DNA from 2 places in the Sinomonas sp. B1-1 genome. Region 2 is predicted to be linked to the other one. Evidence: riboswitches for the same ligand, from Rfam matches in the RefSeq annotation. Region 2 holds a riboswitch; the other holds the start of a gene.

Region 1 (15,112 bases), on a different contig from region 2:
GGCGCTCTGGGCCCGTCTGGGCAGAACCCGTCCGGCCTGAACCCGTCTGGCCCGAACCGCTCAGCCCGGCGTCAACGGCTGATGTCTCGTCAATGCTCACGCCCACCGGCGCACCGCCCATCTCTCGGCGACGCCCAGCAGGGCGTCGGTGATCTTGCCGATGACCGCCAGCAGCACGATGGCCAGGAGCAGCCTGTCGGTCCGTCCGTTGTTCTGCGAGTCCGTCAGGAGGAAGCCCAGGCCCATCGAGGACGCGATGAGCTCCGCCGCGACGAGGAACAGCCACGCCTGCGCGAGCGCGAGCCGCAGGCCCGAGAAGATCGCGGGCACGACGGCGGGCAGCTGGATCGTGGTCAGCAGCTGCAGGCCGGTGAGCCCGAACGCCCGCCCGGCCTCGACCAGCTTCCGGTCCACGTGCCGCAGCGCGAGGTACACCGTGGTGAACACGGGGAAGAACGCGCCGATCACGATCAGCGTGACCTTCGAGTTCTCCCCGATCTTGAGCCACAGGATCAGCAGCGGCACCCACGCGAGCGACGGCACCGCGCGCAGCGCCCCGATCGTCGGCGAGAGGAGCCGGTCCGCCCACTGCGACAGCCCCACGAGCGAGCCGAACGCGAGCCCCAGCGCTCCGCCGATCACGAACCCGAGCAGGACGCGCTGCGTCGAGATGCCCACGTGCTGCCACAGCTCCCCGCGGCCCGCGAGCTCCGCCCCGGCAGCGAGCACCGCGCCCGGCGCCGGCAGCTGGACCGCGCTGAACAGCCCCGCCGAGGTGGACCATTGCCACAGCGCGAGCAGGACCAGGGGCACGACGGCGCCGATCGCCGCGCGCTTGAGCCCGCCGGCCGCGTCGCCCTGGGAACCCCGGCGCAGGGTGCCGCGCACGACGGCGGGCGCCTCCGCGGCGTCGTGCGTCGCCTCAGCCTCGGGCCGGGTCCCGGAGGAGGCGGTGCTCACTTGGCTGCCTTGGACGCGAAGCTCGGCTCGAGGAGCGAGGCGAGGGCCGTGTCGATCTTGTCCTGCCCGGAGACATCGCCGGAGGCGACGAAGATCGGGCCGACCTTCTTCAGGACCGCGAGCTGCGTCTCGCCCGGGACCGGGTTGATGGCCAGCCGAGTGCGCTCCTTGATGACCTTCCCGGCGACCGCATCGGAGATGTTGGCCGCCTTGGCGAGGATCGAGGTGGTCTCCTCGAGGTTCGCCGCAGCCCAGCCGCGGGCCTTCTCGTAGGTGTCCACGACAGTCTGCGCCTGCTCCGGCCGGTCCTTGAGGAAGGACTCGGTGGCGTTGAGGAAGCCGTAGGTGTTGAAGTCGATGTTGCGGTAGAGCAGCTTCGCGCCGTTCTGCTCGGCGGCCGCCATGATCGGGTCGAGGCCGCTCCACGCCTCGACGGAGCCGTTCTCGAGGGCCGTGCGGCCGTCCGCGTGCTGGAGGTTCTGGACCGTGACGTCGGCCTGCTTGAGCCCGTTGGCCTCGAGCGCCTGGAGGAGGAAGAAGTAGGGGTCCGTGCCCTTGGTCGCGGCGACCTGCTTGCCCCTGAGGTCCGCGACGGAGGCGATCTTCGAGTCCTTGCCGACCACCAGCGCGGCCCATTCGGGCTGGGAGTAGAGGCTGATCGCCTTGATCGGCGAGCCGTTCGCGCGGGCCAGGAGCGCCGCGGAGCCGGCAGTGGAGCCGACGTCGATCGCCCCGGCGCGCAGGGCCTCGTTGGCCTTGTTCGATCCGGCGGACTGGACCCAGTTCACGCCGACGCCCGAGGGCTTGAGGGCCTCCTCGAGCCAGCCCTTCTCCTTGATGACGATGGACAGCGGGTTGTAGGTGGCCCAGTCGATGTTCAGCGTCCCGGCCGCCTTCGCCGCGGGCGCCGAGCCGCCGGAGCCCTCGCCGGCGCACGCGCTCAGGCCCAGGGCGGCGGCGCCGAGGCCGAGGGCGAGGAAGGAGCGGCGGGACGCGGCGGTGCGGAACGCGGCGGTGCGGGACTGGTTCAGGGCAGGCATGGGGAACCTCTTCGTGCGGGTGCGGGGTGCGGGTGGACGTGCGGGGGAGGGTCAGTGGTGGTGCGTGTCCACGCCGAGCGTGGACAGGAGGGTGCCGCGGAGGCGGGCGAGTTCGGCGTCGGCGCGGTCGCGGGGGCGCTCGCCCGGGACGTCGAGGACGTGCTGGATCGTTGCGCCGGGCACGCCGTCCTCGGAGCCGAGCACCACGACGCGGTCGGCGAGCTGGAGCGCCTCGTCGACGTCGTGGGTCACGAGCAGGACCGTGGTGGGCTCGGCCTCGTGGACGCGCAGGAGGAGGTCCTGCATCTTCAGGCGGGTGAGCGCATCGAGGGCGCCGAACGGCTCGTCCAGGAGCAGCACGCCGGGGCGCCGGGCCAGGGCACGGGCCAGCGAGGCCCGCTGGGCCATGCCGCCGGAGATCTCGCCTGGGCGGTACGCCGCGCAGTGGGTCAGGCCCACGAGGGCCAGGAGGCGGTCGACGGCGGCGCGCCCCTCGCGCTTCTCGGTCCCCTTGGGCAGGCCCAGGGCCACGTTGTCGTGCACGCTCAGCCAGGGCAGGAGCCGGGGCTCCTGGAAGCCGACGGCGCACAGGGGCGAGATGCCGCTGCTCGGCTGGCCGCCCACGAGCAGTTCCCCAGCCGCGGGCGCGTCGAGCCCGGCGGCGATGCGCAGCAGCGTGGACTTTCCCGAGCCGCTCGGGCCCAGCAGGGCCACGATCTCACCCGGGGCGAGCGCGAGGTCGACGTCGCGCAGGACGTGGGTCACGCCGTCGTGCGCGCCCGTCCCGGTGCCACGGCCGCGGCGGGCGGCGAAGGACTGGGCGACGCCGCGGAACTCCAGCGAGGCGGCGCGGGGCGCGGCGAGGGCGGAACCGCGGTGGGGCGCCTCGGAAGTCGGCTGGGCCAGGGCAGAAGGCATGTGCATCTCCATCGGTTCTGGCGGTAGCACCTGTGGCCCCTGCGGGGGCCATGGTTGCTGCGGCGTCACGGAGCCAGATCTCTCAGCCGCTCGGGATGGTCACTTCACATTTCACGTAAAGAAGGCCCGCCGTGCAAAACCAGACGTCGGGGCGCGCGTAACAAATGACAATGTGTCCGCGTGTTTCCACCGCCCGCGGATACGTTGGACGACCGGTGGATCCCTTCCGTACTGTGAAGGACAGGATCAAGAGTCCCGGCGCGAAGCTCTGGCTGGCCGGGCGGCAACCCTCTCCCGTAGTGGGGTGCCCCAGATGAAGATCCGGCCGCGGTGGCCATCCGCGGCAAGTACGGCGCCTGCGAACCGTGGGCGTCCGGCCGACTAGCTGGAGGAGCCCATGACAGCGACACCCCTCGACCTCGTGACGGGCGCGGACCTGCGCCGCGCCATGGGGCACTGGGCCACGGGCATCGCCGTCATCACCACCTCGGACGGCGGCGCGATCGCAGGCCTCGTGAGCAACTCGTTCACGTCGATCAGCCTCGACCCGCCGCTCGTCTCGTGGGCGGTGGACAAGAAGTCGAGCTCATTCGAGATCTGGAACCGCACCGACAACTACGCCGTGCACATCCTGTCCGAGTCCCACCGGGACCTCGTGGCGCGGTTCGCGGCGAAGGGGACGGACAAGTTCGCGGGACTGGCCTGGGGGCCCGGGACGCTGGGCTCGCCGATTGTGGCCGACGACGTCCCGCACCTCGAGTGTCGCCTCTGGCAGCGGGTGGACGCGGGGGACCACGTCATCCTGATCGGCGAGGTGGTCAGCGTCTCGGATCCGGAGGAGTTCGTCCCCCTGACCAACCACGTGTACTGGGCAAAGTAGACCGACGGCGCATCAGCGCCAGGCAGCCGGGGCCCCGGCTCCCCCAAGCGGAGGGGGCCCCGGCCAGCCAACCCGCCGGTACGCTGGGTGGGTGACCACCGGTCTCAACGACACGCTCATCGGCCCGTTGCGGCGCCGCCTCCTGACGACCTTCTCAGGCCAGTCCGAGGGGAACCTGGCGTGGGAGGAAGCCCTCGAGGAGGGCGACGACGCGGGGTACTTCGCGCCTGGCTCCGCGGTCTGGGCCGTCCACGGGGGCATGACGCCCATCGCCGCCGGCATCCGCGCCCTTCTCACGCAGGCCCTGCACCCGGGTGTGCTCGCCGGCGTCGTGGAGCACTCGAACTACCGCGCCGACCCCCTTGCACGGCTCGCCGGCACGATCCGCTGGATCTTCACCGTCACCTACGGGGACACCGCGGCCGCCCGCCGTGCGTGCGCGTGGGTGCGGAAGCGGCACGTGCCCGTGGAGGGGGAGTTCGTCACGGGCCACGGCACGCACGAGCACTACTCCGCCAATGACCCCACACTGGCCGAGTGGGTCCACCTCGCCTTCACGGATGCGTTCCTGCGGGCGTACGAATTGCTTGCCGGGCCGGTTCCCGGGGGTGCGGACCGCTACGTGGGGGAGTGGGCCGCGGCCGGGGAGCTCATGGGGGTGGCCGACCCGCCGCGCACCGCGTCCGCCCTCGTCGAGCGGATGGAGGCGTACGACGCCGCAGGGCAGCTTGCCGGCGGACCGCGCCTGGCCGATGTGGTCTCGTTCCTGCGCCGGCCGCCGCTCGACCCGCTGCTGCGCCCGGGCTACGCCGTGCTGTTCAACGCGGTGGTGTCGGGGATGCCCCAGCGGCACCTGGACCTGCTGGGGCTCGAGCGGCCCCGCCTCGGGCCGGTGCCGCTCCCGGTGACGGGCGCCGCGAAGGCGACCCTCGCCGTCGTGGGTCGGGCCCTCGACCCGATGTCGCCGAGTGAGGCGGCCGCGCGACGTCGTCTGGCGCGCCTCGGCGTCCTCCCCGGTCCATCGACTGCTCCGTAAGTGTCGTTCTGGGGCCTCAAAACGACACTTGCGGAGCAGTCGATGAGGGGGTGTGGATAACTTCTGCCGCCTTGTCCCGATTCTGCTCTCATGAGGGCATGAAGACCCCGCGGCGTCTCCCCCAGCAGCTCTCCGGACGGCCCTTCACGGTGGCCGAGGCCGCCCATGCCGGGGTCAGCAAGCGCAGGCTGCGCCACCGGAGCCTCAGGCTCATGGGGCGCGGGATTAGGGGGCAGAGCACGACGGCGGCGCTCGCCTTGGGCGCGCGGGTGCGCCCGTTCGTCGAGGTCAACGAGCAGTGCGCGGCCTCCCACACGACGGCCGCAGAGCTCCATGGCCTCCCAACCCGGAAGCGGGGGCTGGGTGAGGACGAGGTCTTCCACGTGATCCGGCCCGAGGGGGCAGCGCACCTGAAGCGGCCGCACGTCGTCGTGCACCGGGCCAAGCTCCTGCCCGGCGAGATCACGCGCCTCGGAGGTGTTCCGGTCACGACCCCCGCCCGGACCTGGCTCGACCTGGCTGAACGGATCACGCTGGACGAGCTGGTCGCCGTCGGTGACGCCTGCGTCCGGATCCCGTATCCCGAGCTGGAGGGCCGCGAGGAGCCGCACTGCACACTGGAAGCCCTGCGGGACATCGTCGCGCGGCACCGCGGCAAACGCGGGATCCGCAAGGCGCGGCTGGCCCTCGGGCTGATCCGGGTCGGCTCGGATTCGCCGCAGGAGACGGCGCTGCGGCTCGCCCTGCTGCGCGCGGGCCTTCCGGAACCGGTGCTCAACGCCCGGATTGTGGGAAGCCATGGGCAGCGCGGCCCGAAGCCGGATATCGGCTACCCCGAGTACGGCGTCGGAGTCGAGTACGAGGGCGAGCACCACGGGACGGAGCCGCAGATCGTGCGGGACATCGCCCGTTCCGAGAGCTATGACGATGTCGGCTGGGCCGAGGTGAGGATCTCCAAGCGCCACATGGCCAACGACGCCAAGGCGGCCGTCGCGAAGGTCCGGACGGCCCTCTTCCTCAGGGGCTGGCGCCCCGGCAAGGCCTCCGCCGGCGCCTCCACCCCTTCATCGACTGCTCCGTAAGTGTCGTTCTGGGGCCTCAAACCGACACTTACGGAGCAGTCGATGAAGGGGGTCGATGAGAGGGGGGAGAAAATGGGCGCATGTGGATCGCGTGGATCGAGCTCGACCTGCTCCTCGGCGACGTGCACACCCTCAAGGAGAAGCGCTCGGTGGTCCGGCCCATCGTCGCCGAGGTGCGACGCCGCTTCGACGTGTCCGTCGCGGAGGTGGGCGAACACGACCTGTACCGGCGCGCCCGCATCGGCGCGGGGATCGTCTCGGGGGACCGGGCCCACGCGCTCGAGGTGCTCGACGGCGTCGAACGCCTCGTCGCGGGCCGGCCCGAGGTCGATCTCCTCAGCGCCCGCCGCCGCGACCTGCACAGCGAGGATTGAGCGCCGCAGTCAGCAGTCAGCGCACGAACATCAGCAGCGCCACGTGCAGCGCGCTGAGCGCCACGCCGGCAATCGCCATCCCAGAGATCCGGGCGGCACGCGCCTTCGACCGCGCGAACGAGCCCCAGCCGGCAAGCGCCGCGAACACGAGCGGTCCCGACGCGAGGAAGGCTCCCCATCCGCCCGGGATGAATCCGACGGTGAAGGTTGTCAGCCCCGCCGCGAAGCAGAGGACCCCGAGGAACGTCGCCAACCGCGAAGCAGGCTTGGGCGGGCGCGGCTGCCGCGGCTCGCTGCGGCGGGATCCCGCGGACGACGGCGACGCCTCACCCCTGCGCGCAAGCTCGCCGTGGCGCTGGCCGTCGGGGACCAGGCCGTCGAGCCCGCGCGATCCCCGGGCGGACGTGCTCCCGGGCGGGACGCCGTCGGGCCAGTAGGCGCTCGGGTCCCGGTACGGATTCCGCCGAGGGGCGTTGCCGGGGGTGCTCACCGTTCGATTATCCCCGCCGATCCGCCCGCGCGCCTCGGGGTTCACCCTGAGCGCACCCTGACGCGCGGGCCGCCTGCAGGAACCCTTCAGGAAAGTGGGGAGAATCGCCCTATGGCGTCTGACGTGGCAAGCGGACCAGTGCGGCACGCGCCGAGGCGCAGGATCGGCGCGGCCCCGCACCTGGCGCTGGCCCTGGCAGCCCTCGTGCTCATGGTCGTCTTCTTCTACGCCGTCCGCACACTGACGCTGTTCGTCTCGCCCATGCTGTTCCTCGCTGCCGTGTTCCTCGAGGCGGTCTTCATCGGGGTCTTCGTCTGGGCTGTGGTGCGTGCCCTCGCGCGGCCGTCGGAGATGCTGCGCTCGCTCGCCGCGGCCGCCTGGGAGGGCCTCGCCGCGAACGAATACGTGGTCAGGGCCCGGGCCACGAATGCCCCGGGGGCGGTGTGGCTGCGGAACCGGTTCCGCCGCGACAGGGCGTCGGGGCTGTGGCTCACGGGCGTCGTCGTGGTGGCGGCCGTTCCGTTCGTGAACTTCCTCGGCGTGGCCTACACCGTGGTCAGCGGCGGCGTCCTGACGCGCATCGACGAGCGCATCGCGAATCTCATGCCCAAGGTCCGCACGCCGGGGGAGACGGCCTTCTTCATCGCCGCGACCATGCTCGCGAACTGGCAGACCGTGGTCCTGATGACGGCCGCCGCGGCGCTCGTGCTGTGGCAGGCCCGACGCCGCTTCCTCGCCACCGCGGTGGTCGGCGCCGTCGTGGCGCAGGAGCTCCTGACGGATCTGGTCCAGCAGATCCTCCACCGGCAGCGCCCGGACGAGTCCCTGGCCCTGCTCGTGGTGACGACTCCGGGGTTCCCGAGCGGCCACACCGTGCGGGCAGTGGTCGTCTATGGGCTCCTCGCGTACCTGCTGGTGCGGGCGTACCGTTCAGCGGCGTCCCGGGTGCTGGTCGTCGCCGCCTACCTGGCGGTGGTCCTGCTGGTCGGGATGAGCCGCGTGTACCTCGGCGTGCACCACGTGAGCGACGTCTGGGGCGGGATGCTGTTCGGGGCGGCCCTCCTGGCCGCGGCCGTCGGCTTCCTCGAGATCGCGAGCCGCTTCCCGTTGATCGGCCGGCAGCAGCGGGCCGTCAGCGTGAGGCGCGTGGTCGCGGTCGTGCCCGTCGTGGGGGTGGCCTTCGCACTCACGACGGCGCCGCTGCTGCTCCACCCGCAGGAGCACCCCGCGCAGCAGCCCACCACGGCGCTGCCGGCGCTGGACGCGGCGTCGTTCGCGCGGCTCCCGCTCTACAGCGAGACGCTCACCGGCGATCGGATGGAGCCGGCGAACTTCATCTACGTCGGCTCCGAGGACCAGCTCCTCGCGGCGTTCGGGGCGGCCGGGTGGGACCGTGCGGAGCCGTCGACGTTCGCCAACACGCTGCGCGCCTTCGCCGTGGGGATCCAGGGCGGCCAGTACGCCACGGCCCCGGTCACGCCGTCGTTCATGGCGGGGCGCCCCGAGTCCCTCGCGTTCCAGAAGGCGACCGCGGAGAACTCGCTGCGCCAGCGCCACCACACCCGCATCTGGCGCACCGACTACACGGCGCCCGACGGCCGCCCCGTCTGGGAGGGCACGGCCAGCTTCGACGACGGGATCGAGTTCGCCGGAACGGCGAAGGTGCCCACCCACCACATCGACCCCAACATCGACGCCGAGCGTGCCTACATCATCGGCTCCCTCCGATACCCGGAGCAGCTCGTCGCGCTCACACACCCCCAGATGGGTCACAACGGCAGCGGGGACGAGTTCTTCACCGACGGGAGGGCCCAGCTGATCGTGCTGCGCTGAGGTCAGCCCCCGGCCTTCCTCACGAGCTCCGCGATCCGGGCCCAGTCGTCCTCGCCCGGCTCGGTCAGGGCGAACGACGTCACCCACATGGCGCCGTCGTCCAGGGCCGCGGTCTCCTCGAATCCGAGCGTCGCGTACCGGCTCCCGAACTTCCTCCGGTCCTTGAAGAAGAGCACCACCTTGCCGTCGCGGGCGTAGGAGGGCATGCCGTACCAGAGCTTCGGCGCGAGCTGGGGCGCGGCCTCGGCGACCAGCGCGTGCAGCCGCCGGGCGATCGAACGGTCCGGCTCCTCGAACGACTCGATCTTGGCGGCCGTGTCGGCAAGGTCGCCGGCCGCCTTGTCCGCCGCGCTCTGGCGGCCGCGGGCCTTCTTCACCTCGGCGGCGTGCTCCTTCATCGCCGCGCGCTCCTCGGCGCTGAACGCGGACGACGGCGCGCCGGTCGCCTCGGCCGCAGCGCCCGCCTTGGCTGCCGGGCTCACTTGTGCTCCTGGATGCGGATGAGGTTGCCCGCGGGGTCCCGGAAGGCGCAGTCGCGGAGGCCGTAGGGCTGCGCGGTGGGCTCCTGCACGACCTCGGCGTCGGTGGCCTGGACCTTCTCGAACACCTCGTCGAGGTCCGGGGTGGCCAGCAGGATCCAGCCGTAGGTCCCCTTGGCCATCATCTCGGAGATGGTCCGGCGCTCGTCTTCGGTGATCCCCGGGTCGGTGGCCGGCGGGGCCAGGAGGATCGAGGTGCTGGGCTGGCCCACGGGTCCCACGGTGATCCACCGCATCGTGCCCCGGCCGACGTCCTGGCGGACCTCGAACCCTAGGACATCGCGGTAGAAGGCGAGGGACGCCTCCGGGTCGGTGTGCGGGAGGGCGCTTGCATGAATGGTGAGTTCCATGGCCACCACGCTACGAGCGTGCGGCGGGCTGCGCTTCTCGATTCCTGACCGGTCGCGTGACCTGCTTGGCGATGCACGGCAGCATCCCGGCCGTCACGTCCGCCCCCTGCTCCCGGTAGACGCTCGGGGGCACCCCGACCAGCTCCGAGAACCGCGTGCTGAACGTGCCGAGGGAGGAGAACCCGACGGCGAAGCACACCTCGGTGACGCTCGCATCCCCGATCCGCAGCAGGGACATTGCCCGCTCGATCCGCCGCGTCATCAGGTACTGGTACACCGACTCCCCGTAGGCCTGCCGGAACTGCCGGCTCAGGTGCCCCGCGGACAGGTGGACGCCCCGGGCCAGCTCCTCGACGTTGAGCGGCTGCGCGTACTCGCGGTCGATCCGGTCGCGCACGCGCCGCAGGAGCGCGAGGTCGCGCAGGCGCGGAGCCGCGGAGGGGGAGGAAGCGGTCACGAGCCGATCGTCCCAAGCCCGCCATGCGACTGTCGAGACCCGGTTCCATGACGACCTTGTCACGCCGTGTGACATGGACCATAGTTGGCCGAGTCACCGCACTCCCGGAGGTCTCCATGACGAACCGCCCTTTCCGCCCCCGCGCCCGCGGCGCCCGCCGCGCGAGAGCCGCAGCAGCCGCCGTCGTGCTCGCCGCGGGCCTCCTCTCCCAGGGGGCGACGGCGGCGCTCGCCGGCCCGGCGCCGTCGCCCGCCAGCCCGGCGACGGGCGCCGCGCACTCGTTCCGCACCGCGGCGGGCACGGAGAACTACTACTTCGTCATGACGGACCGATTCGCGAACGGCACGGCCGCGAACGACCAGGGCGGTCTCGGCGCGTACCCGATGGTCTCCGGGTTCGACCCGGCGAACAAGGGCTTCTACCACGGCGGCGACCTCGCGGGCCTCACCGGCAAGCTCGACTACATCCAGGGCCTGGGCACGACGGCGATCTGGCTCACCCCGAGCTTCAAGAACAGGGCCGTCCAGCCGCAGGACAAGAGCGCCGGCTACCACGGCTATTGGATCACCGACTTCACCCAGATCGATCCGCACCTCGGCACCAACGCCGAGCTCGGGGACCTCATCACGAAGGCACACGAGCGGGGGATGAAGGTCTACTTCGACATCATCACCAACCACACCGCGGACGTCATCAAGTACACCGAGGGCGACCGGAAGGGCTACATCAGCAAGACCGCGGCCCCGTACAGGGACGCCGCGGGCAACGTGTTCGACGACGCCGCGGTCGCCGACCAGCCCAGCTTCCCGGTGATGGACCCGGCGACGTCGTTCCCGTACCACCCGTACGTCTCGCCCGGCGAGGAGAACCTGAAGGTGCCTGCCTGGCTCAACGACGTGAGCCTGTACCACAACCGCGGCGACTCGACGTTCGCGGGCGAGAGCGCCAACTACGGCGACTTCTCGGGCCTCGACGACCTCTTCACCGAGAACCCGACGGTCCTCAACGGGTTCATCGACGTGTACCGGAAGTGGATCGGGGACTTCGGGATCGACGGCTTCCGCATCGACACGATGAAGCACGTCAACGACGAGTTCTGGCAGAAGTTCTCGCCCGCGATCCTCGACTACGCCCACTCGGTGGGCAAGAAGGACTTCTTCATGTTCGGCGAGGTCTACGACACCTCGCGCGACTTCACCTCGAAGTTCACCACGTCCGACGGCGTGCAGGCCGTCCTCGACTTCCCGTTCCAGCAGGCCGCCCGCTCCTACGCGTCGGCGTCATCGCCCGCCACCACCCTGCAGAAGCTCTTCCAGGGCGACGACTGGTACACGACCGCGACCTCGAACGTGTACCAGCTGCCCACCTTCCTCGGGAACCACGACATGGGCCGTATCGGCTCGTTCATCGCCCAGGACAACCCGAACGCCCCCGACGCCGAGAAGGTCGCCCGCGACCGGCTCGCCACAGAGCTCATGTACTTCTCGCGCGGCAACCCGATCGTCTACTACGGCGACGAGCAGGGCTTCACCGGCGCCGGCGGGGACCAGCTCGCCCGGCAGGACATGTTCGCCTCGAAGACCCCCGAGTACCTCGCCGACACGCTCCTGGGCACGACGGCGACGCACGCCTCGGACAACTACGTCACCACCCACCCGCTCTACACCTCGATCGCCGACCTCGCGAAGGTGGTCAAGGACAACCCGGCGCTGCGCACAGGCGCGCACCAGGACCGGTACGCCGACGCGACGGCTGGGGTGTACGCGTTCTCCCGGATCGACGCGACCGCGCAGCGCGAGTACGTCGTGGCGCTGAACAACACCGCGGCCCCCCGGACCGCGGCCGTGCCGACGTACCTCGCGCAGCGGCCGTTCGCGAAGGTCTTCGGCGACGGTGCCGCGGACCGGCTCAAGACGGCGGCGGACAAGACCCTCACTGTGACCGTGCCGGCATTCTCCACGGTGGTGTACGAATCGGCGGGACGCATCCCGGACTCGGCGGCCGCACCGGTTCCCGTGCTCGGGACCCCGAAGGCGGCCGGCGGCGACAACACGCGCGTCAACGTCACTGCGGACCTGCCGCGTGACTCGTTCTACGAGGTCACGTTCCAGGCACGCACGCCGGGAGGCCAGTGGGAGAACATCGGCACTGATGACACGTACCCCTACCAGGTCTTCCACGCCACGAAGGGCATGACGCCGGGAACCCCGCTCGAGTACCGGGCCCTCACCCTGGACAACGCCGGCCACACCGCCACCTCGGCGGCGACCGTCTCCGCCGTCGTGCCTACCCCGGTGGACCCGGACGCGCCCAAGGGGCCGGCGCCGCAGCCGCTCTCGGTCACGGTGGCCGGCGACTACCAGCACCTCGCCGGCTGTGCGGGCGACTGGGACCCCGCATGCGAGGCGACCATGGCGCAGTACGACCCGGTCGCCTCCGAGTGGCGGCTCACGCTCGACCTCCCGGCCGGCACCTACCAGGTCAAGGCCGCGCTCAACGGATCGTGGACCCAGAACTACGGCGACGGCGGGGCGCCGAACGGGGCGAACATCTCGGTCAGCCACCCGGGCGGGAAGCTGACGTTCACCTACCGGCACGACACCCACCTGACCACGGTGGCCGAGCACGCGGCGCAGCCGTCAGCGGTCGCGGTGCCGGGGACGCTGAACACCGCGATGGGCTGCGCGGCAGACTGGGATCCGGCGTGCCCCCAGGCGCAGCTCGCGTTCGACGGCGCGCAGGGGGTCTGGCGCGGCACGTACACGCTGCCGGCCGGCAGCTACTCCTACAAGGCCGCGCTCAACCGCTCCTGGGACGTGAACTACGGGGTCGGCGGGGCGGTCAACGGCCCCAACATCGGCCTCGACCACCCGGGCGGGACGGTGACGTTCAGCTACAACGACTCGACCCACCTCGTCACCGCGGGATGGCCCGTGACGCAGCCGGCCTCGGTCAACCTCCCCGGGACGTACCAGCATCTGGCCGGGTGTGCGGGGGACTGGGACCCGGCCTGCCCGGCGACCTCTGCCGCGTGGGACCCGCGCTCGCAGGGGTGGATCCTACGGCTCGCCTCGGTGCCGGCCGGCTCGTACTCGTTCAAGGCGGCCCTCAACGGGTCCTGGGACCTCAACTACGGTGTGGGCGGGGCGCTGAACGGGCCGAACATCGGGTTCGACCATCCCGGCGGCGCGATCGCGTTCCGGTACGACCCCGCCACGCATCTGGTGACGGTGGTCTCGGGCTGACCTCGTCTGGTTGAGGGGTCATGTCCCTACGCGCAGGAGCCAGGGACAGGACCCCTCAACGCAGGGACGTGACCCCCCCAACACAGGGACATGACCCCCCCCACACAGGGACATGACCCCTTGATGCCCGGGCGGACATCGGACCTCGGTCCCTGTCCGCCCCGGCCGGCCCGCGGCACAATGGCGCCATGCGCGCATGGTGGGTGGACGTCCCGGGGCCCGCGGGCGGTGCCACCGGGGACGGTGAGGGCGGCCCGCTCGTCGTCGGCGAGCGGGCCGACCCCGTCCCCGGGCCCGGCGAGATCCTGGTCAGGGTGGCGGTGTGCGGGGTGTGCAGGACCGACCTGCACCTCGCCGAGGGTGACCTCGCGCCGAGGCGGCAGGGCGTCGTCCCGGGCCACGAAGTGGTCGGGACGGTGGAGGCCGCCGGGGCGGGAGCGTTGCGCTTCGAGCTCGGCGAACGGGTCGGGATCGCCTGGCTCCGCGGGACCTGCGGGACCTGCCGCTTCTGCCGCGCCGGGCGCGAGAACCTCTGCGAAGCACCCCGGTTCACGGGGTGGGACGACGACGGCGGGTACGCGGAGCTCGCCGTCGTGCGCGAGGACTACGCGTACAGGGTCCCTGAGGCGTTCGGAGACCGTGAGGCCGCGCCGCTGCTGTGCGCGGGGATCATCGGATACCGGGCGCTGAAGCGGGCCGACGTCCCCAACGGCGGGCGCCTCGGCATCTACGGCTTCGGCGGCAGTGCGCACATCACCGCCCAGCTGGCGCTCCACCTCGGCGCGACGGTCTACGTCATGACGCGCGCCCCCGAGGCGCGCGAGCTCGCACTCGAGCTCGGCGCCGCCTGGGCCGGGGCCGCGGACGAGGAGCCCCCAGAGAAGCTCGACTCCGCGATCCTCTTCGCACCGGTCGGCACGCTCGTCCCGCCGGCGCTCGCCGCCCTCGACCGGGGCGGGACCCTCGCGGTCGCCGGCATCCACCTCAGCGACATCCCATCGCTGAACTACCAGGAGCACCTCTTCCAGGAGCGGCAGCTGTGCAGCGTCACCGCCAACACGCGCGCCGACGGCGAGGAGTTCCTCCGCCTCGCCGCCGAGATCCCCGTGCGCACGACGACGGTGCCGTACCCCTTCGACGCCGCTCACCGCGCGCTCGCCGACCTCGCGGGAGACCGGATCACGGGGGCCGCCGTGCTCGAGGTGCGTCCCCGGCCCCTCGGACAAACGACTGCTCCGTAAGTGTCCTTCTGAGGCGTCAGAACGACACTTACGGAGCAGTCGATGAGTGGGGCTGGGGGCCGGGGGCCGGGCCCGGGGGCAGAGGCTCCGGGGTCAGGCGAAGTGCTTCGGCAGCGTCCCCTCGTGTGCCTCGCGGAGGTCCGCGAGGGGGAGCTCGAACTGGCCCTGGACGTCGATCGAGGTCGCGAGGACGTCGACCACGCCGAGGCGCTGCACCGGGTAGTTCCGGGCGGTCGCCATGTCGTTGAAGCGGACCTCCTCGGAGCGCGGCACCGACACGATCGCGCGGCCCTGCGACTCGGAGAAGAGCGCGGTGAAGACATCGATGCCGTCGCGCTCGCACAGCTCGTCGAGGGATACCCGCGCGCCCACGCCGAAGCGCAGCGCCATCTCGGTCAGCCCGGCGGCGAGGCCGCCCTCGGAGAGGTCGTGCGCGGCGTCGATCATGCCGTCGCGGGAGGCGTTGATGAGGATCGCGCCCAGCGTCTTCTCCGCCTCGAGGTCCAGCTTCGGCGGGAGCCCGCCGAGGTGGCCGCGCAGGTTGGCGAACTCGGACCCGTCCAGCTCGTCCCGGGTGACGCCGAGCAGGTAGATCGCCTGCCCGTCCGCGTTCCGCTGCCAGCCCGACGGCGTGCGGCGGGCGACGTCGTCGAACCGGCCCAGGACG
Region 2 (15,112 bases):
TCGCGATGATGACGGAACGCGCGCGGTACGTCTCGCCGCTGGCAAGCGTGACCGACTTGACCTCACCCTCGAGGTCCACCGACTCGACGTCCTCGAACTCGATCTGCGCGCCGAACTTCGCGGCCTGCTGCTCAAGCTTGTCCATGAGCTCCGGGCCCATGACGCCCTCGGGGAACCCGGGGAAGTTCTCCACCTCGGTGGTGTTCATGAGCTCACCGCCAGCGGTCACGGACCCCGCGAAAATCAACGGCTTCAGGTTGGCTCGTGCAGTGTAGATGGCAGCGGTGTATCCGGCCGGGCCAGAACCGACGACAATGACGTCGCGGATGTCTGCGGCGGTCTCTTCAATGCTCACAGGGTTTGTGCCTCTCCCTTGTTGATCTTGGCGCGGGCCGTTAGGAGCCACAACATATCGACGGGCGTCGATATTCCGGGGCGCTCTCGTCCAAGCGTACCCAAGGAAGCAGTGGGGCCCCGGAGAAGTCCGGGGCCCCACGGGCTCATCTTCACGCGCCCGGGAGACCTGCCCTCCGGGACGCCGCTGCTACTCGACCTTGATCTCAGTGAGGCGCAGACCGAAGTTGTACTGCGTCTTCGGCGCGGACAGCCTGGGAAGCGAATTGATCTGGATGATGACGTACTTGGCGCTCGGGCTGTTCGCCACCGGGACAGAAACCTGCGGTCCGGTGAACGACGTCGTTCCTGCGAGGGTGGCACCGGAGAGGCTGGGCTGGTCATTCGTGTAGATGCTCAGGTTGCCGCCGGAGCCGCCGGACTGGCTGAGAGTGACCTGCTTGACCGGAACCTTGTCCTTCAGTTCGACGGCCAGGGAGACGCTCCGGACGAACCCGCCCCAGTCCTCTCGCGCGAACTCCATGTCCGACCAGTAGGTCGCCGTGTTCCCGTCGAACGTGGCAGCGAGCTTGCTGTCGTAGTTCAGGGCGAACTGGAGGTCGTTCGGATTGATCCGCGTGACGTTGTCGATGGCTGGCGGCGCGGCCGGCGCGGTGGTCGGCGCATTCGAGGGAGCCGACGGCGCTGGCGACGCGCCCTGGTTCTGCGTCGGCTGCTGCTGGCCGCCAGCCGTCTGCTGAGGCTGCTGCGGCTGGAAGAGTCCGCCAAGCGTGGTGAAGGCGAAGATGAGGGCAGCGATGAGCACCACGGCGAGCACCCCGCCGACCAGCCACGGCACCGAACGGGGGCGGGTCTCCTCGTCGTCCTCGTCGTCGTAGTCGGTCGACGCCGCAGTCGCCCTCGCCTGCGGAGGGAGCGACGCAGCCGGGCGTGAGGAGGGATAGTGCGGACGGCCCTGGTCCGCATCCCGCGAGGCTGCTGCGTTCCCGCCCCGGGCGGCCGCGCCCGCAGCGGCGCCGGCGGCCACTCCTCCTGCGGCGGCTGCGCCCGCACGGCCCGCGTCGCCCGACGGCAGGCGGGACGGCTGCGCCCGGGTTGCAGGCTCAGAGGAAGGCCGGACCTGCGGCGCCGCGGCGGTGGGCGCCTCCCTGCCGGAGGGCTGCTGCGCAGCAGATCCGGGCTTGGCCGGCCATGGAGTCACCTTGGGGCTGGCACCGCCCGCGGTTCCCTCCTCGCCGGGACCGGTGCCGTCCGTCTGGCCCGGCGCAGAGCGCGGCGGAGTGGGCGGTGGCGGCGGGATCGACGCTGCCCCGGCTCCAGCTGCCGCCGCACCACCGGCAGCACCCGCTGCGGCGGCGCTCCCCGAACCCGAAGCCCGACCAGAACCCTGCGACGGCGTCGGGAAGCGTAACGGGGTCTGCTCCTGCGTGCCCGCGGGCGCGGCCCCGTTCCGTCCCGCACCGTTCCGCCCCGACTCGTCCTGGCCGTAGTCGTCGTACTGGATGTACCGGTCGCGGTGGTTGGGATCGTACGAGCCGTCGTACGTCTCGGGCTCGTTGGACCGCCGCTGTCCGAAGATCTCGCTGCCCAGGGTGTCCGTGAAGAACGGCTCGACGTACGGGGTGTCCTGCGGGACGATCAGGTCGAGCAGGTCCGCCGGAGACGTGTGGTTGGTGATGAGGTAGGTGGATCCGTGGCTGATGCCGAGGTCGAGGACCTGCACGGCGCCGTGGCGTTCGCCCGTGGCGACCTCACGGGCGCTCTGCGCGAGCTGGTCAGCGTTGGACGGTCCCGACACGAGGATGCTCACGGGACGGTTGAGGACCTGGTCCACGCCGTCGAGGACGAGATCGCCCTCTTGGGACGACACGATCGAGGACGTGACCTTGTACCGCCCCCCGAGCACTGTGCCGACGTCGATGGACTGGGACACGGAAACCTCCTGGTCGCTGGCGCGGGCGCGGCCGTCGGCGTTGCCCTGTGCTGCTAGTGATCCTAGCGGACCGGGCCCGCGCGCCCCTGAGCGGCGGGGTGCTCAGTCCTCGGGGAAATGCGGGTTCTGCCCCGGGGGACCCTGGAACGTGCGCCGCCCGGGCACCCGCTCGATCCGCGCGCTGGACGGCCGAGCCCGGTACATCACCGGGTCGAACTGGCCCGAGATGCGGGGGATGATGCCCGTGTCGTCGGAGATGATCTGCAGTGCGGCGGTGGCCGGGTTCTCCTCGTCGGCGCGCGCGCGGGCGGCGGCAGCGGCGCCGTCGTGCGCGGTGGCCGGCGACGGCGCCCCGGCGACCCGGGCGCCCAGCCTCCCGAGCAGCGGGCGGAGGAGGTCCTGCAGCTCGGTGACCCGGAAGAGCCGCAGGAGCACGAAGTACACGACGAGCATCGGGACCGCGATGATCGCGATGGCGGCCAGGGCAGCCCAGTTCGAGCTCCAGATGAAGCCCTCGGGCCGGTACCCGCCCAGGAGGCCGACGGCGACCGCCCCCACGAGTGCGGAGCCCGTGGCGGCGTAGCCCATGCGGATGTAGGAGCGGGCCACGTGGGCGCCGTCGAGATGGCCGAGCTGCTTGCGCAGGTAGTGGCTGCTGAGCACGACCGACAAGATGTTGCCCACGGTGTAGAGGCTCGCGATGGAGAAGATGATGTACCGCGGCGGCACGTACTGGATGGCGAAGGCGCCGACCACGTTCAGGATCGCGAGCCACAGCTGGATCTTGAACGGGGTGCGGGCGTCCTCCTTCGCGTAGAAGACGCGGGCCATCATGAAGTTCGCGCTCATGAAGGGTGTGCTCAGCGCGAGGATGCTGAGGGTCTGCGCGAGCATGACGCCGTCCGAGGCGCTGCCGCCCGAGAAGAACATGCCCAGCGGCGCCGCCAGGGCGAACAGCGCCAGCGCCGCGAAGACGGTGGCGACGGCCATGGTGCGCAGGCCGTGCGAGAGGGCCTCGCGGACGCCCGCACGGTCGCCTGCCTGCGAGGCCTCGGTCATCCGGTTGAAGAGGACTGTCGCCAAGGAGAGCGCGATGATCGAGTGCGGCAGCAGGTACAGCTGGGAGGCGATCTCCAGCACGGTGTTGCCGGGGATCTGCTGCCACAGCGGGTCGCCGGCCTCGCGCAGCCGCTCGCGCTCGGCGCCGGGCTGGGAGGCGATCTTCATGACATAGAGGAAGGTCAGCTGGCCCACGGCGGTCGTCGCGAGCGTCCACGCGCCAAGGCGGGCCGCCGTGCCGAGGCCGACCCCGCGCCAGCCGAAGGCCGGCCGGAGCCGCAGGCGGAGCCGGATGACCGGCAGGAGCAGCAGGGCCGTCTGGACGAGCACGCCGATCGTCGAGAGCCCCGCGATGAAGAACGTGTGCGCGCCGGTCCAGTTGTCCAGACTGTGTGGGTTCGTCCGGTTCGCCCCGAAGATCCACACGAACATCCCGAGGCCCGCGATCGCCACGATGTTGTTGACGATGGGCGCCCACATCGCCGGCCCGAAGGCACCGTGCGCGTTGAGGACCTGGGTCAGGAGGGCGTAGAGGCCGTAGAAGAAGATCTGCGGAAGGCACCAGAACGCGAACACCGTCGCGAGGGCCAGCTGCTGCGGGCTGTACCCCGAGGTGGTCAGCTGCATGACCCATGGCGCGGCGAGCGTGACGGCGGCCGTAAGCGTGAACATCACGAGGACGCCCAGTGTCAGGAGCCTGCTGATGTAGTCCGCTCCGCCGTCGGCCGCCTTGCTCGCCTTGATGATCTGCGGCACGAGGACCGCGTTGAACACCCCGCCTGCCACGAGGAGGAAGATCAGGTTGGGGAGGTTGTTCGCGTTGACGAAGGTGTCCGCGACCGTGGATCCGAGGCCGAGAGCGAGGATGAGCATCCATGAGCGGATGAAGCCGAGCGCCCTGGAGATGAGCGTGCCGGCGGCCATGATGGCGCTCGAGCGCGCCTCGGACGCCGGGACGGACTTGGGAGAGGCCATGCCTACCTCACGAGAGCAGGTGCTCGGGCAGCACCTCGCGGGCCAGGTCCGCGATGCGGCGCTCGTTCGGGAAGGACAGGCGCCGGGCAAGCTCCGAGATGGGGACCCACGCGACGTCGACCGCCTCGTGGTCCGGGTCGTTCTCGATGGTCAGGTCTCCCGAGACGGCGCGCAGGAGATAGTGGTGGACGGTCTTGTGCACGCGGTGCCCGGTGACCGTGAACCAGTAGTCGATGCTCCCGAGCGGGGCGAGGATCTCGCCCCGGATGCCGGTCTCCTCGCTGATCTCACGGACCGCCGCGTGCTCGTTGGACTCGCGCCCCTCCGGGTGGCCCTTGGGGAGGCACCACTCGAGCCGGCCGCCGCGGTTGAGCCGGGCGATGATCGCGACCGGCAGGTTCGGGTCGCTCGTCTCGACGACCACGCCGCCCGCCGAGACCTCCTCGACCGTGGGGAGGGAGGAGGGATAGCCGTGCCCAGCCGGGGCGATGTGCGGCCCGATTGCCGACGGCAGGGGCGCACTCCTCCTCTTCTGAGGATCGCTCGGCAACGGGATGACCATGCAGTCCACTGTAACGAACACGGCCCCTGCCGCGATTGCGCTCGGCGCGGGAGGGTCGCCCGCGCCGGGATCTGCCAAGCTTTAAGGACTATGGCATCAGATGAGACGACAGCGCAGGGCAGGCACGGGGCGGGCCTGAAGGACAAGGGCCCCCACAGCACGGGTTCGAAGGACACGATCCCCGGTGCCGGCGCGGAGGCCGCGGCCGAGACGGCCGAGGCCTTCGAGGTCGATCCGGTGGTCCTCGAGCTCGGCCGGCGCTTCGCGGAGGCGGGCTTCGAGCTCTCCCTGGTCGGCGGCCCCGTCCGCGACCTCTTCCTGGGGCGCACGTCTCCGGACCTCGACTTCACCACGGATGCCAGCCCGGACCAGACGATCGCGGCCATCAGGGGCTGGGCGGATGCGCACTGGGACATCGGCCGGGAGTTCGGCACGATCGGCCTGCGGAAGGGCGGCCATCAGATCGAGGTGACGACCTACCGGGCGGAGGCCTACGACCCGGACTCGCGCAAGCCCGCCGTCGCCTTCGGCACCGACCTCGTCGCGGACCTCCAGCGGCGGGATTTCAGCATGAACGCGATGGCGCTCCGCCTGCCCTCGCTCGAGCTGGTCGACCCCTTCGGCGGCCTCGACGACCTCCACGCCGGCGTCCTGCGCACGCCCGGCACCCCGGAGCTGTCCTTCTCGGACGATCCTCTGCGCATGATGCGCGCAGCCCGGTTCGCCTCCCAGCTCGGCGTCGACGTGGCGCCGGAGGTTCGGGCCGCGATGACCGAGATGGCCCAGCGCATCGAGATCATCTCGGCCGAGCGGGTGCGGGACGAGCTCGTCAAGCTCGTCAACGGGGCCGCCCCCCGCGCGGGGATCGACCTCCTCGTCGACACCGGCCTCGCCGCCATCGTGCTGCCCGAGATCCCGGCGCTCCAGCTCGAGGCGGACGAGCACCACCGGCACAAGGACGTCTACCACCATTCCCTCACGGTCCTCGAGCAGGCTGCCGAGCTCGAGACCGGCCCCGACGGGCCCGTCCCCGGCCCGGACTTCGTGCTGCGGTTCGCCGCGCTCATGCACGACGTCGGCAAGCCGGCCACGCGTCGGTTCGAGCCGGGCGGCGCGGTCAGCTTCCGTCACCACGACGTGGTCGGGTCCAAGCTGGTGAAGAAGCGCATGAAGGCCCTCCGGTTCGACAACGACACGATCAAGGCCGTGGCCCGCCTCGTCGAGCTGCACATGCGCTTCTACGGGTATGGGGAATCGGGCTGGACCGACTCCGCCGTCCGCCGGTACGTGACCGACGCCGGGCCGCTCCTCGAGCGCCTCCACCGGCTCACGCGCTCCGACGTCACGACACGGAACCAGCGCAAGGCCGACCGCCTCTCCTTCGCCTACGACGACCTCGAACGGCGGATCGCCGAGCTCGCGGAGCAGGAGGAGCTCGCGGCCATCCGTCCGGACCTGGACGGGCAGCAGATCATGGAGGCCCTCGGAATCCGCCCGGGGCCGCTCGTGGGACGCGCCTACGCATTCCTGCTCAACGAGCGGATGGAGAACGGGCCCGCCTCCGAGGACGAGGCGCGGGCCCGGCTGCTCGACTGGTGGGCGCAGCAGCCAGAAGCAGCCGCAGCGCCCGACGCCGCGGCAGAGGAAGAGGAGCACTAGATGCACAGCATGGGCCTCCCGGGCCAGGAAGACTACGGCCTCACGCGGCTCTGGCTCCTGCGCCACGGCGAGACGGAATGGTCCCGCAGCGGCCAGTACACCGGCCTCACCGACCTCCCCCTCACCACCGAGGGCGAGGACCAGGCGCGTCAGGCGGGCAAGACGCTCGACGGCGTCGGGTTCGGTCTCGTGCTGACCTCACCCCTGCAGCGCGCACGCAGGACGGCGGAGCTCGCCGGCTTCCCGGACGCCGAGCTGGAGCCGAACGCGGTCGAGTGGGACTACGGCGACTACGAGGGTGTGCGCTCTGCCGATGTGCGCAAGCAGAATCCCGGCTATCTCATCTGGAACGACGGGGTGCCCAACGGCGAGCTGCTGACGCACGTGGGTGACCGGGCCGATCGGATTGTCGAGAGGGTGCGGACTTCCGGCTGCGAGAACGTGCTCGTGGTAGCGCACGGCCACTTCTGCCGCATTCTGGCCGCGCGGTGGCTCGGGCTCCCCGCGACCGAAGGGCGGCACTTCATCCTCGGCACGGCGAAGGCCTGCCGGCTCGGATGGGACAAGAGGACTCCCGCGATCGAAGCCTGGGGACTGTAGCCTCCTGCCCGTACCCTCCTGCCCCGACAATTTCTTCTGGTATTTTCTTCAGCCTCCCCTTGCCTTTTATCCAGAGGCTGGGCTAGCTTTATTTCCGTGCCCGGGAATAGTTCCTCGGCGGCCCCTGAATGTCACCACGGCAGCGAAGGAGGGTGGACCAATGATCGTCACCAAGGTTCTCAACCACGGCGGCAATGATGCGGCGTGGCGGTTCCACGGCGTCCTCCCGTTCCGTGTCGAGGCATCTTCCTGACCTCTTCCTCGACGCGATCCGCGTTCTGACGGGCGGACGGTCCTGACTTCCGCGCACACCTGACGGCATCAGCCTCGCCGCGCTTCAGCCCTTCGCGCTTGGGGTCTCCGCGCGAGGCGGCACCCGGACAGGTGTGTCTGCCGCAGTTCCCGCGTTCCGTCCCGCGCCGTCGGGGCCGTTCTCACGGCCACCTACCTCCGCGCGGCCTGGGGCGGCAATTCCTCAGAATTACCCGGCCTTGAATTCCGCGCGGGCATTTTGAGCGACTTCTGCGCCCTTTTCCTGAGTATTTCTGCGCGCCCTACACGCTGTTCTTCTGCGGAATTGCCGACCCTTCTTCCATGCCGTCATCTGCCCTGCGTTGATTCCTGCTGCGCTGATTCCTTGATGGCCTCTTCGAAGGAGCTTCCCCATGCCCTCGCCCGCCCCCTCCATCACGTCGTCTCCCCTGGCGGACTCCGCCCATGCGGTGACCGTCGCGCCGCCGGCGACCGCTGCGCCGTCGTCCGTCCCCCCGATCCGGAAGGAGGTGAACAGCGTGTACCGACTCTTCCGCCACCTGCTGGGCCGCCGCATCGACGAGCGCCGCATCGAGCGTCACCGCGAGGACGCATGGCGCGCCATCGGCATGCCGATGCCCATCCACTGAGCGTGAGGTCCGGGTGCCGGATGTGAGCTGGATCTCACATCCGGCACTTGGCCGGTCCCGGTCTCGTCGTGAAGAATTCTCCCCGTGTGCGCACCGGCGCACGGGGATGGGGAATCATGCGCACCAAACTAGCCGCTGCCCTTGCGGCGCTGATCTCGGTATTCGCCCTCGTCGCGGGGGCAGCACCTGCCCAGGCGAGCACCGGTGGGACAAGCGACACGGAGCACACCGGGGTGGCCTGGATCGTGTCCTATATCCAGGGGCCGCAGGGGACGCAGCGGTCCCGCTGCTCTGCCGTGCTCGTCTCGCCGACGGTCCTGCTGACCGCCGGGCACTGCACCTACGGCGTGGTCGGGAAGACGTACGTGTCGTTCCGGTCCGAGATCTCTCAGGGGCCGACGACCGGACTTCCGCCAGCCGTGAATCCTGCCGTCGGCTACACCGCCGGCGAACTCGAGGGCCAGATCTCCGGCACGGCCCAGACGCACCCCGGCTACTCGCGGTTCACGGACCCGGACAACTGGAACGACCTCGGTGTCATCGTCCTGGACTCCCCGGTCACCCAGCCCGCCTACCCGCTCGCGGCCCTCGGAACGCTGGACGCCATCCGTCCCGGTGACGTGCCCAAGACGATCGTGAGGGCGGTGGGCTACGGCGACGTCATGGGGAAGCCGGATTCTGGCCCCCAGACGCCTACGCCGATTGCCTTCCCGATGGAGCGGCGCTACGTCGACATGCCACTGCAGGGGAAGATCGAGCACCAGATCGTCCAGGCCAACGGCAATGACAACGATGCGCGGGGCACAGGCGGCATCTGCTTCGGGGACTCGGGTGGACCCGTGTTCCTCAACGGGGAGGTCATCGGGATCGTCAGCTTCGGCAGCAAGAACTGCCGGTACACGGCCGGAATCCAGCGCGTCGACATCGCCGAGGCACAGGACTGGCTCGCCCGCGTGACGTCGGCGGTCTAGGGCGGAGGGGCCGTCTGGGGGCCGGTAGGCTCGGGGGCATGGAGTCGAGAACCGACGAGAAGCCCCCCAAGCCGTACCCGGTGATCTCGCCGACCCGCAACGACCCCCTCCTCCACACCCTCTCCGAGTCGATCGGCGGCCCCCTCGGGGACCATGCGGCGCCCGGCCTCGTCAAGAGCGGCTTCTGGACGCCCGAGCGCGTGCTCATCGTCCTGACCGCAGTGGCCGCCATCATCGGCGTCGTCATCAAGGGATACTGCCGGGCCAACGGCTGGAACACGCCCACCCACTTCTACGCCACGTGCTACTCGGACCTGCCCACGCTCTTCAAGGAGCGTGGGCTCGCCGAGGGCGTCCTGCCGTTCTTCACCCAGGACGCCCTCTTCGAGTACCCCGTGATCATGGGGCTCATCGCTGGGGCGACGGCGCTCCTCGTCCCCGGCTCGGGCGTCTCGGACGCGCGGGCCACCACCTACTTCGACATCAACGCAGCCCTCATCACCGTCATGTGGCTCGTCGCGGTCATCGCGACAGCCCGCTCCAACCGGCGGCGCCCCTGGGACGCAGCGATGCTCGCGATCGCGCCCGGCGCCATCCTCTCCGGATTCATCAACTGGGACATGTGGGCCGTCGCGCTCCTCGCGCTGGCCCTCCTCGCGTTCGCCCGGCACCGGCCGGTGTGGGCCGGGGTGTTCATCGGTCTGGGGACGGCCACGAAGCTGTACCCGATCGTCGTGCTCGGCGCCATCCTCGTGCTCTCGGTCCGTACGGGGAAGTACCGCCCGCTCCTGCTCACAGTCGCCGGAACGGCAGGGGCCTGGATTGCGGTGAACCTGCCGATCTTCCTCATGAACCCGCGCGGCTGGGGGTACTTCCTCGACTTCACCAGGGAGCGCCCGGCCGGTTTCTCCTCGATCTACTTCGCCTGGAACCTCATCGCCGAGCGGCTCCACTGGATCATGCTCGACGCCCCGGGCATCAACGCGATGGTCACCGTCTCGCTCGTGCTCCTGTGCGCGGTGATCGCCGTGATCGCGCTCCACGCCCCCAGGCGTCCGCGGCTCGCGCAGCTCGCGTTCCTCGTCGTGGCGGCGTTCATCCTGACGAACAAGGTGTACTCTCCGCAGTTCGTCGTGTGGCTCATCCCGCTGCTCGCGCTGGCTCGCCCCCGCTGGCGGGACTTCCTCATCTGGATGGCCATCGAGGCCGTCCACTGGGCGGCAGTCTGGATGTACCTCGGGCAGTGGACCAGCGGGGGACCGCCCCAGAACAACATCGACTCGCCCTACTATGTCGGCGCGATCCTCGCGCACATGGGCGCGCTCGTGTACCTGTGCGTCAAGGTCGTCATGGACATCTACAACCCCGCGGGCGACCCCATCCGCCGCAGCCGCCAGGACGACCCGCAGGGCGGCGCGTTCGACGGCGCCCCCGACGTCGTCACCCTCGACAGCCTGCGCAGCTGGTGGGAACAGCGCCGGAAGGCTCCTGTCCGTCTCTGAGGAAGCTCCGGGCGATGTCCCGAGCGCGCGCGGCGGCCGCCGGTAGGCTCGGGGCCATGTTCAGCCGCTCAAGCCCCCCAGCAACGGCAGCCCAGACTCCCCAGCCTTCCCCAGATCCCCCCGCGACGCCGGCCGAGCGGGTCCTCCGCTGGCTCCCCACGGCACTGCACGTGGCCTTCGCGCTCCTGCTCCTGATCGGGACTGTTCGCGCCCTGGCCCCGGACGCAGCCGGGGCCGCACCAGGCATTGTGCTTCCCCTCGCCGGACTCCTCGGGGCGGCGTACGCGGCCGGGACCGTGCTCCAGAAATGGCCCGCGAAGGGCCTCCCCTTCGAGCCGGCGCAGTACCGGCTGCACTGGCTCGCGGGGATGTGCGCGCTGTGGGCCGTGCTCGTGGCCGTCAGCGCGGAGTTCGTCTGGGTCGCCATCCCGTTGTTCTTCGTCCAGCTTCAGCTCCCGCTCCCGTCTCAGCCGGCTGACGAGCCGGTGCCGGGATCACAGCCCACCCCACGCGAGGAGCCCGCGCCACCCGCGCCCGTCGAGGCGACGCCTGCCGCCGCCCGGCGCACCGAACCCGCACCCAAGCCGCCGCGGGAGGAGGCCTCGGTCCGGCAGCCGGCCGCGCAGCGCCAGGACCCCCGCCTCGCAGAGGCCCTCCGGACGCTGTGCGAGCGGACCACCGCCGCATCGGCAGCGCGGGGAACGGGCCTCACCTGCCGCTTCGACCTCGAAGGGACCTCCCGCGCCCTGCCCGACGCCGCGGAGGACGCGTTCCTCAAGGCCGCCCAGGCGAGCCTCGCGAACGTCTGGCAGGACGCGCAGGCGAGCACCGCCGTCGTGCGCCTGGCCTACCTCGAGGACGAGGTGACGCTCGAGGTCCGCGACGACGGCGCAGGCTTCGACCCGACGGATGCGGCCGGGGGCGCGGCGCGCGAGAACGGGCTGCGCGTGCTGAGGGAGCGCGTCGAGGAGGCCGGCGGGGCCATGGCGGTCGCCTCGGCACCGGGCGAGGGCACGCGTGTCACCGTGAGCATCGGCACGCCCGGGACCCCCACTGCGGACGGCCACTGACCAGGACCCCGGCCCCGCAGTTTTGCGCTTTGTGACGAGGCGCTTTGCGGGGCCGCGGCGTGCCTCGGAACAATCCTGAAGAAGAATCAAGAGATCCGGTGGCAAGCCCTGGCTGGCCGGACGGCAACCCTCCTGCTGTAGCGGGGTGCTCCAGGTGAGGATTCGACGGCGCCGGCAGACCGGCGTCGTAAGTATGGCGCCCCGCGGAGCTGGACGCCGTGACACGAAGGACCTCCATGGCCACACAGCTGACCGCACCCGCCCGCGCCGGGCTCGGGGCGACGCTCCGCGCCAAGCGGCGCATCCTCGCCTCGGCGTTCGTCGGGACAACCATCGAGTGGTACGACTTCTACCTCTACGGCACGGCCTCCGCGCTCGTGTTCAACAAGCAGTTCTTCCCCGACGCCTCGCCGCTTGTCGGCATCCTCGCCTCATTCGCGACCTACGCCGTGGGCTTCGTGGCGCGGCCCCTCGGCGGGGTGATCGCGGGGCACCTCGGCGACCGGATCGGCCGGAAGGCGCTGCTCGTGTGGTCGCTCCTGACCATGGGCGTGGCCTCGACCCTCATCGGCGTCCTGCCGAACTATGCCGCGATCGGCATCCTCGCCGTGGCCGGGCTCGTGCTGCTGCGGCTCATCCAGGGCCTCTCCGCCGGCGCGGAGTGGGGCGGCTCCGCCCTGCTCTCCGTGGAGCACGCCCCCGCGGGACAGCGCGGCTTCTTCGGCTCGTTCACGCAGGTCGGCTCCGCCGCCGGCATGCTGCTGGCCACCGGTGCCTACGCGCTCGCCCAGGCCTTCCTCACCGCCGACCAGTTCCAGACCTTCGGCTGGCGCATCCCCTTCCTGTTCTCGGGCGCCCTCGTGCTGGTCGGGCTGTGGATCCGTCTCGGGGTGACCGACGCCGACGAGTTCACCGCCGTGCAGGAACAGGACCGCGTCGTGGCGCGGCCGGTGGTCCGGGTGCTCCGCGAGCACCCGCGCGGGATCCTCGTCACGGTCGGCCTGCGCCTGGTCCAGCCGGCCATCTACACCCTCATGACCGTCTACATCCTCGGCTACCTCAAGGACCGCCGCGAGGACACGGCGTCGGGGCTCACCGCCATCCTCATCGTCTCGGCGATCGGCCTCTTCTCGGGCCCGTTCTGGGGCTGGCTCTCTGACCGGATCGGCCGCAAGCGGATCGCCGTGGGCGCCGCAATCGGCGTCGCGGTGCTCATCTGGCCGTTCTTCTGGTTCCTGGACCACGGGAACCTCGCGTTCCTGCCCCTCGTCCTGCTCGTGGGGATGAACATCCTGCACGACGCCATCTACGGTCCTCAGGCCGCGTGGTTCGCCGAGCAGTTCCCCACCGAGCTGCGCTACTCGGGAGTGTCCTTCGGGTACCAGGTCGGCACCGTCCTCTCCGCCGCGATCACCCCGCTCGTCGCTGCCTCGCTCCTGCAGGCCGGCGGCGGTCAGCCGTGGCTCGTGTGCGGCTGGTTCGTGTTCCTCGCGATCCTCACCACCGCCGCCGCACTTGCTGCGAAGGACCCCGTCCGGGGACGCGCTGCCCAGACCGCACTCAAGGAGGCCTCGTGACCAAGCCGCTGCTCCTCAACGCTTTCGAGATGCTCGTGCCCGTGCACCAGTCGCCCGGGCTGTGGCGCCACCCCGACTCCGGGGCGCACCGGTTCGCCGAGCTCGGGTACTGGACGGACCTCGCGAAGGCACTCGAGGACGGCGGGTTCCATGGAATCTTCTTCGCCGACATCCTCGGCCAGTACGACGTCTACGGGGGCTCCGCCGACGCCGCCGTGCGCGGGGGCGTGCAGTACCCCACGCTGGATCCGCTGCTCATCGTCTCGGCCCTCGCGGCCGCCACGGAGCGGCTCGGCTTCGGGGTCACGGCCTCGGTCACCTACGAGCACCCGTACCTGCTCGCCCGCAAGTTCGGCACGCTCGACCACCTCACCGGCGGGCGCGTCGGGTGGAACATCGTGACCTCGTACCAGGAGTCGGCCGCCAGGAACCTCGGCCTCGACACCCAGATCCCGCACGACGAGCGCTACGACCGCGCCGAGGAGTTCATGGACGTGGTCTACAAGCTCTGGGAGGGCTCCGTCCACGACGGGGCGGTGCTCGCGGACGCCGCGGCCAACGTGTTCGTGGACCCTGCGGGGGTGCGGGGGATCGGGCACGACGGCGACGTGTACCGGGTGCCCGGGCCCGCGCTCGTGGGGCCATCCCCGCAGCGGACCCCGCTCCTGTTCCAGGCCGGCGCGTCGGCGCGCGGGCGCGCCTTCGCAGGGCGGCACGCCGAGGCCGTGTTCTTCGCCGCCTCCACCCCGGCCCAGGCGCGCAAGTACACGGACGGGCTCCGCGCCGAGCTGGCCGCGGCCGGGCGCGCCCCGGAGTCGGTCAAGGCCTTCAACATCGCCACCGTGATCGTGGCCGAGACCGACGAGGCGGCCGCGGCGAAGCTCGCCGACTACGAGGCGCACGTGGACACCGATGCGGCGCTGGCGCTGTTCGCCGGCTGGACCGGCCTGGACCTCTCCGGCCTCGACCAGGACGCGCCCCTGACGTACATCAGGAGCGAGGCCAACCAGTCCGCCCTCGCGCAGTTCACCCTGCTCGACCCCGACCGCACCTGGACCCTGCGCGAGGTCGCGAAGTTCGTCTCGATCGGCGGACGCGGGCCGGTGATCGTCGGTTCCCCGACGACCGTGGCGGACGAGCTCGAGCGCTTCGCCGAGGAGGGCGGCATCGACGGGTTCAACCTGACCTCGGCGGTACGCCCCGCGGACCTGCTCGAGTTCGCCCGTCTCGTCTCGCCCGAGCTGCGCCGGCGTGGCCTCCTCGCCGAACCCGCTCCCGGCGCGACGTTCCGCGAGGCTGTCCTCGGGAAGGGCCCGCGGCTCGCCGCGGACCATCCGGGTGCCGCCGCGCGCGTCCCGGTGGGCTGAGGCGGTAGCCCACGGGGCGTACTCGTGGGCGCGGCACAATGGAGCGGTGACATCTCCGGCGGCCCCGAAGCCCTTCGACCTCGCCCGCATCGGTGCCACCCTGCCGTTCGCGGGCTCGCTCGGGGAGCTCGAGGCGGTACTCACCCGGGACACGGGCGTGGCTGCCGTGGTCCAGGCACCCCCGGGGACCGGGAAGACGACGCTCGTCCCGCCGCTCGTGGCGAACCTCGGGCTGCGGGCCCCGGACCGGCCCACGCCCACGGCGCACGACGACGGGGCACCGCCGCGCGTCGTCGTCACCCAGCCACGCCGGGTCGCCGTCCGGGCGGCCGCCCACCGGCTCGCGGCGCTGGACGGAAGCCGCGTGGGGGACCGCTCCGGCTACACGGTGCGCGGTGAGCGGAAGGCCGGCGGTTCGGCCCTGGTCGAGTTCGTGACCCCTGGGGTCCTGCTGCGCCGGCTCCTCGCCGATCCCGGGCTCGACGGCGTGGCCGCCGTGGTGCTGGACGAGGTCCACGAGCGCGGGCTCGAGACCGACCTCCTCGTCGGGATGCTCGCCGAGGTCCGTCAGCTGCGCGGCG

The links. A riboswitch is a leader RNA that binds a small molecule or an ion and turns the genes downstream of it on or off. The one in region 2 is predicted to bind S-adenosylmethionine.
Region 1: linked by a shared signal. The riboswitch ahead of ACQ5BE_RS18110 (flavin reductase family protein) and the one ahead of ACQ5BE_RS09365 (MFS transporter) in region 2 are both predicted to bind S-adenosylmethionine.

Annotation. Positions count from the first base shown of each region.
Region 1 is NZ_JBCHVF010000017.1:2,096-17,207, forward strand. It holds gene acs (acetate--CoA ligase) at 1-121, opposite strand, end outside; gene ACQ5BE_RS18095 (ABC transporter permease) at 97-876, opposite strand; gene ACQ5BE_RS18100 (aliphatic sulfonate ABC transporter substrate-binding protein) at 957-2,000, opposite strand; gene ACQ5BE_RS18105 (ABC transporter ATP-binding protein) at 2,052-2,918, opposite strand; SAM riboswitch class I at 2,924-3,020, opposite strand; SAM riboswitch class IV at 3,163-3,274, shown strand; gene ACQ5BE_RS18110 (flavin reductase family protein) at 3,316-3,798, shown strand; gene ACQ5BE_RS18115 (oxygenase MpaB family protein) at 3,890-4,834, shown strand; gene ACQ5BE_RS18120 (hypothetical protein) at 4,933-5,916, shown strand; gene ACQ5BE_RS18125 (DUF503 domain-containing protein) at 5,997-6,290, shown strand; gene ACQ5BE_RS18130 (hypothetical protein) at 6,307-6,780, opposite strand; gene ACQ5BE_RS18135 (LssY C-terminal domain-containing protein) at 6,892-8,613, shown strand; gene ACQ5BE_RS18140 (iron chaperone) at 8,616-9,095, opposite strand; gene ACQ5BE_RS18145 (VOC family protein) at 9,092-9,502, opposite strand; gene ACQ5BE_RS18150 (helix-turn-helix transcriptional regulator) at 9,513-9,959, opposite strand; gene ACQ5BE_RS18155 (alpha-amylase family glycosyl hydrolase) at 10,076-13,204, shown strand; gene ACQ5BE_RS18160 (zinc-dependent alcohol dehydrogenase family protein) at 13,393-14,445, shown strand; gene purL (phosphoribosylformylglycinamidine synthase subunit PurL) at 14,539-15,112, opposite strand, start outside.
Region 2 is NZ_JBCHVF010000004.1:159,514-174,625, forward strand. It holds gene trxB (thioredoxin-disulfide reductase) at 1-355, opposite strand, end outside; gene ACQ5BE_RS09320 (ABC transporter substrate-binding protein) at 545-2,287, opposite strand; gene murJ (murein biosynthesis integral membrane protein MurJ) at 2,390-4,321, opposite strand; gene ACQ5BE_RS09330 (NUDIX hydrolase) at 4,329-4,835, opposite strand; gene ACQ5BE_RS09335 (CCA tRNA nucleotidyltransferase) at 4,974-6,542, shown strand; gene ACQ5BE_RS09340 (histidine phosphatase family protein) at 6,543-7,142, shown strand; gene ACQ5BE_RS09345 (hypothetical protein) at 7,808-8,044, shown strand; gene ACQ5BE_RS09350 (S1 family peptidase) at 8,161-9,015, shown strand; gene ACQ5BE_RS09355 (glycosyltransferase family 87 protein) at 9,054-10,517, shown strand; gene ACQ5BE_RS09360 (sensor histidine kinase) at 10,574-11,587, shown strand; SAM riboswitch class IV at 11,672-11,787, shown strand; gene ACQ5BE_RS09365 (MFS transporter) at 11,824-13,164, shown strand; gene ACQ5BE_RS09370 (LLM class flavin-dependent oxidoreductase) at 13,161-14,531, shown strand; gene hrpB (ATP-dependent helicase HrpB) at 14,578-15,112, shown strand, end outside.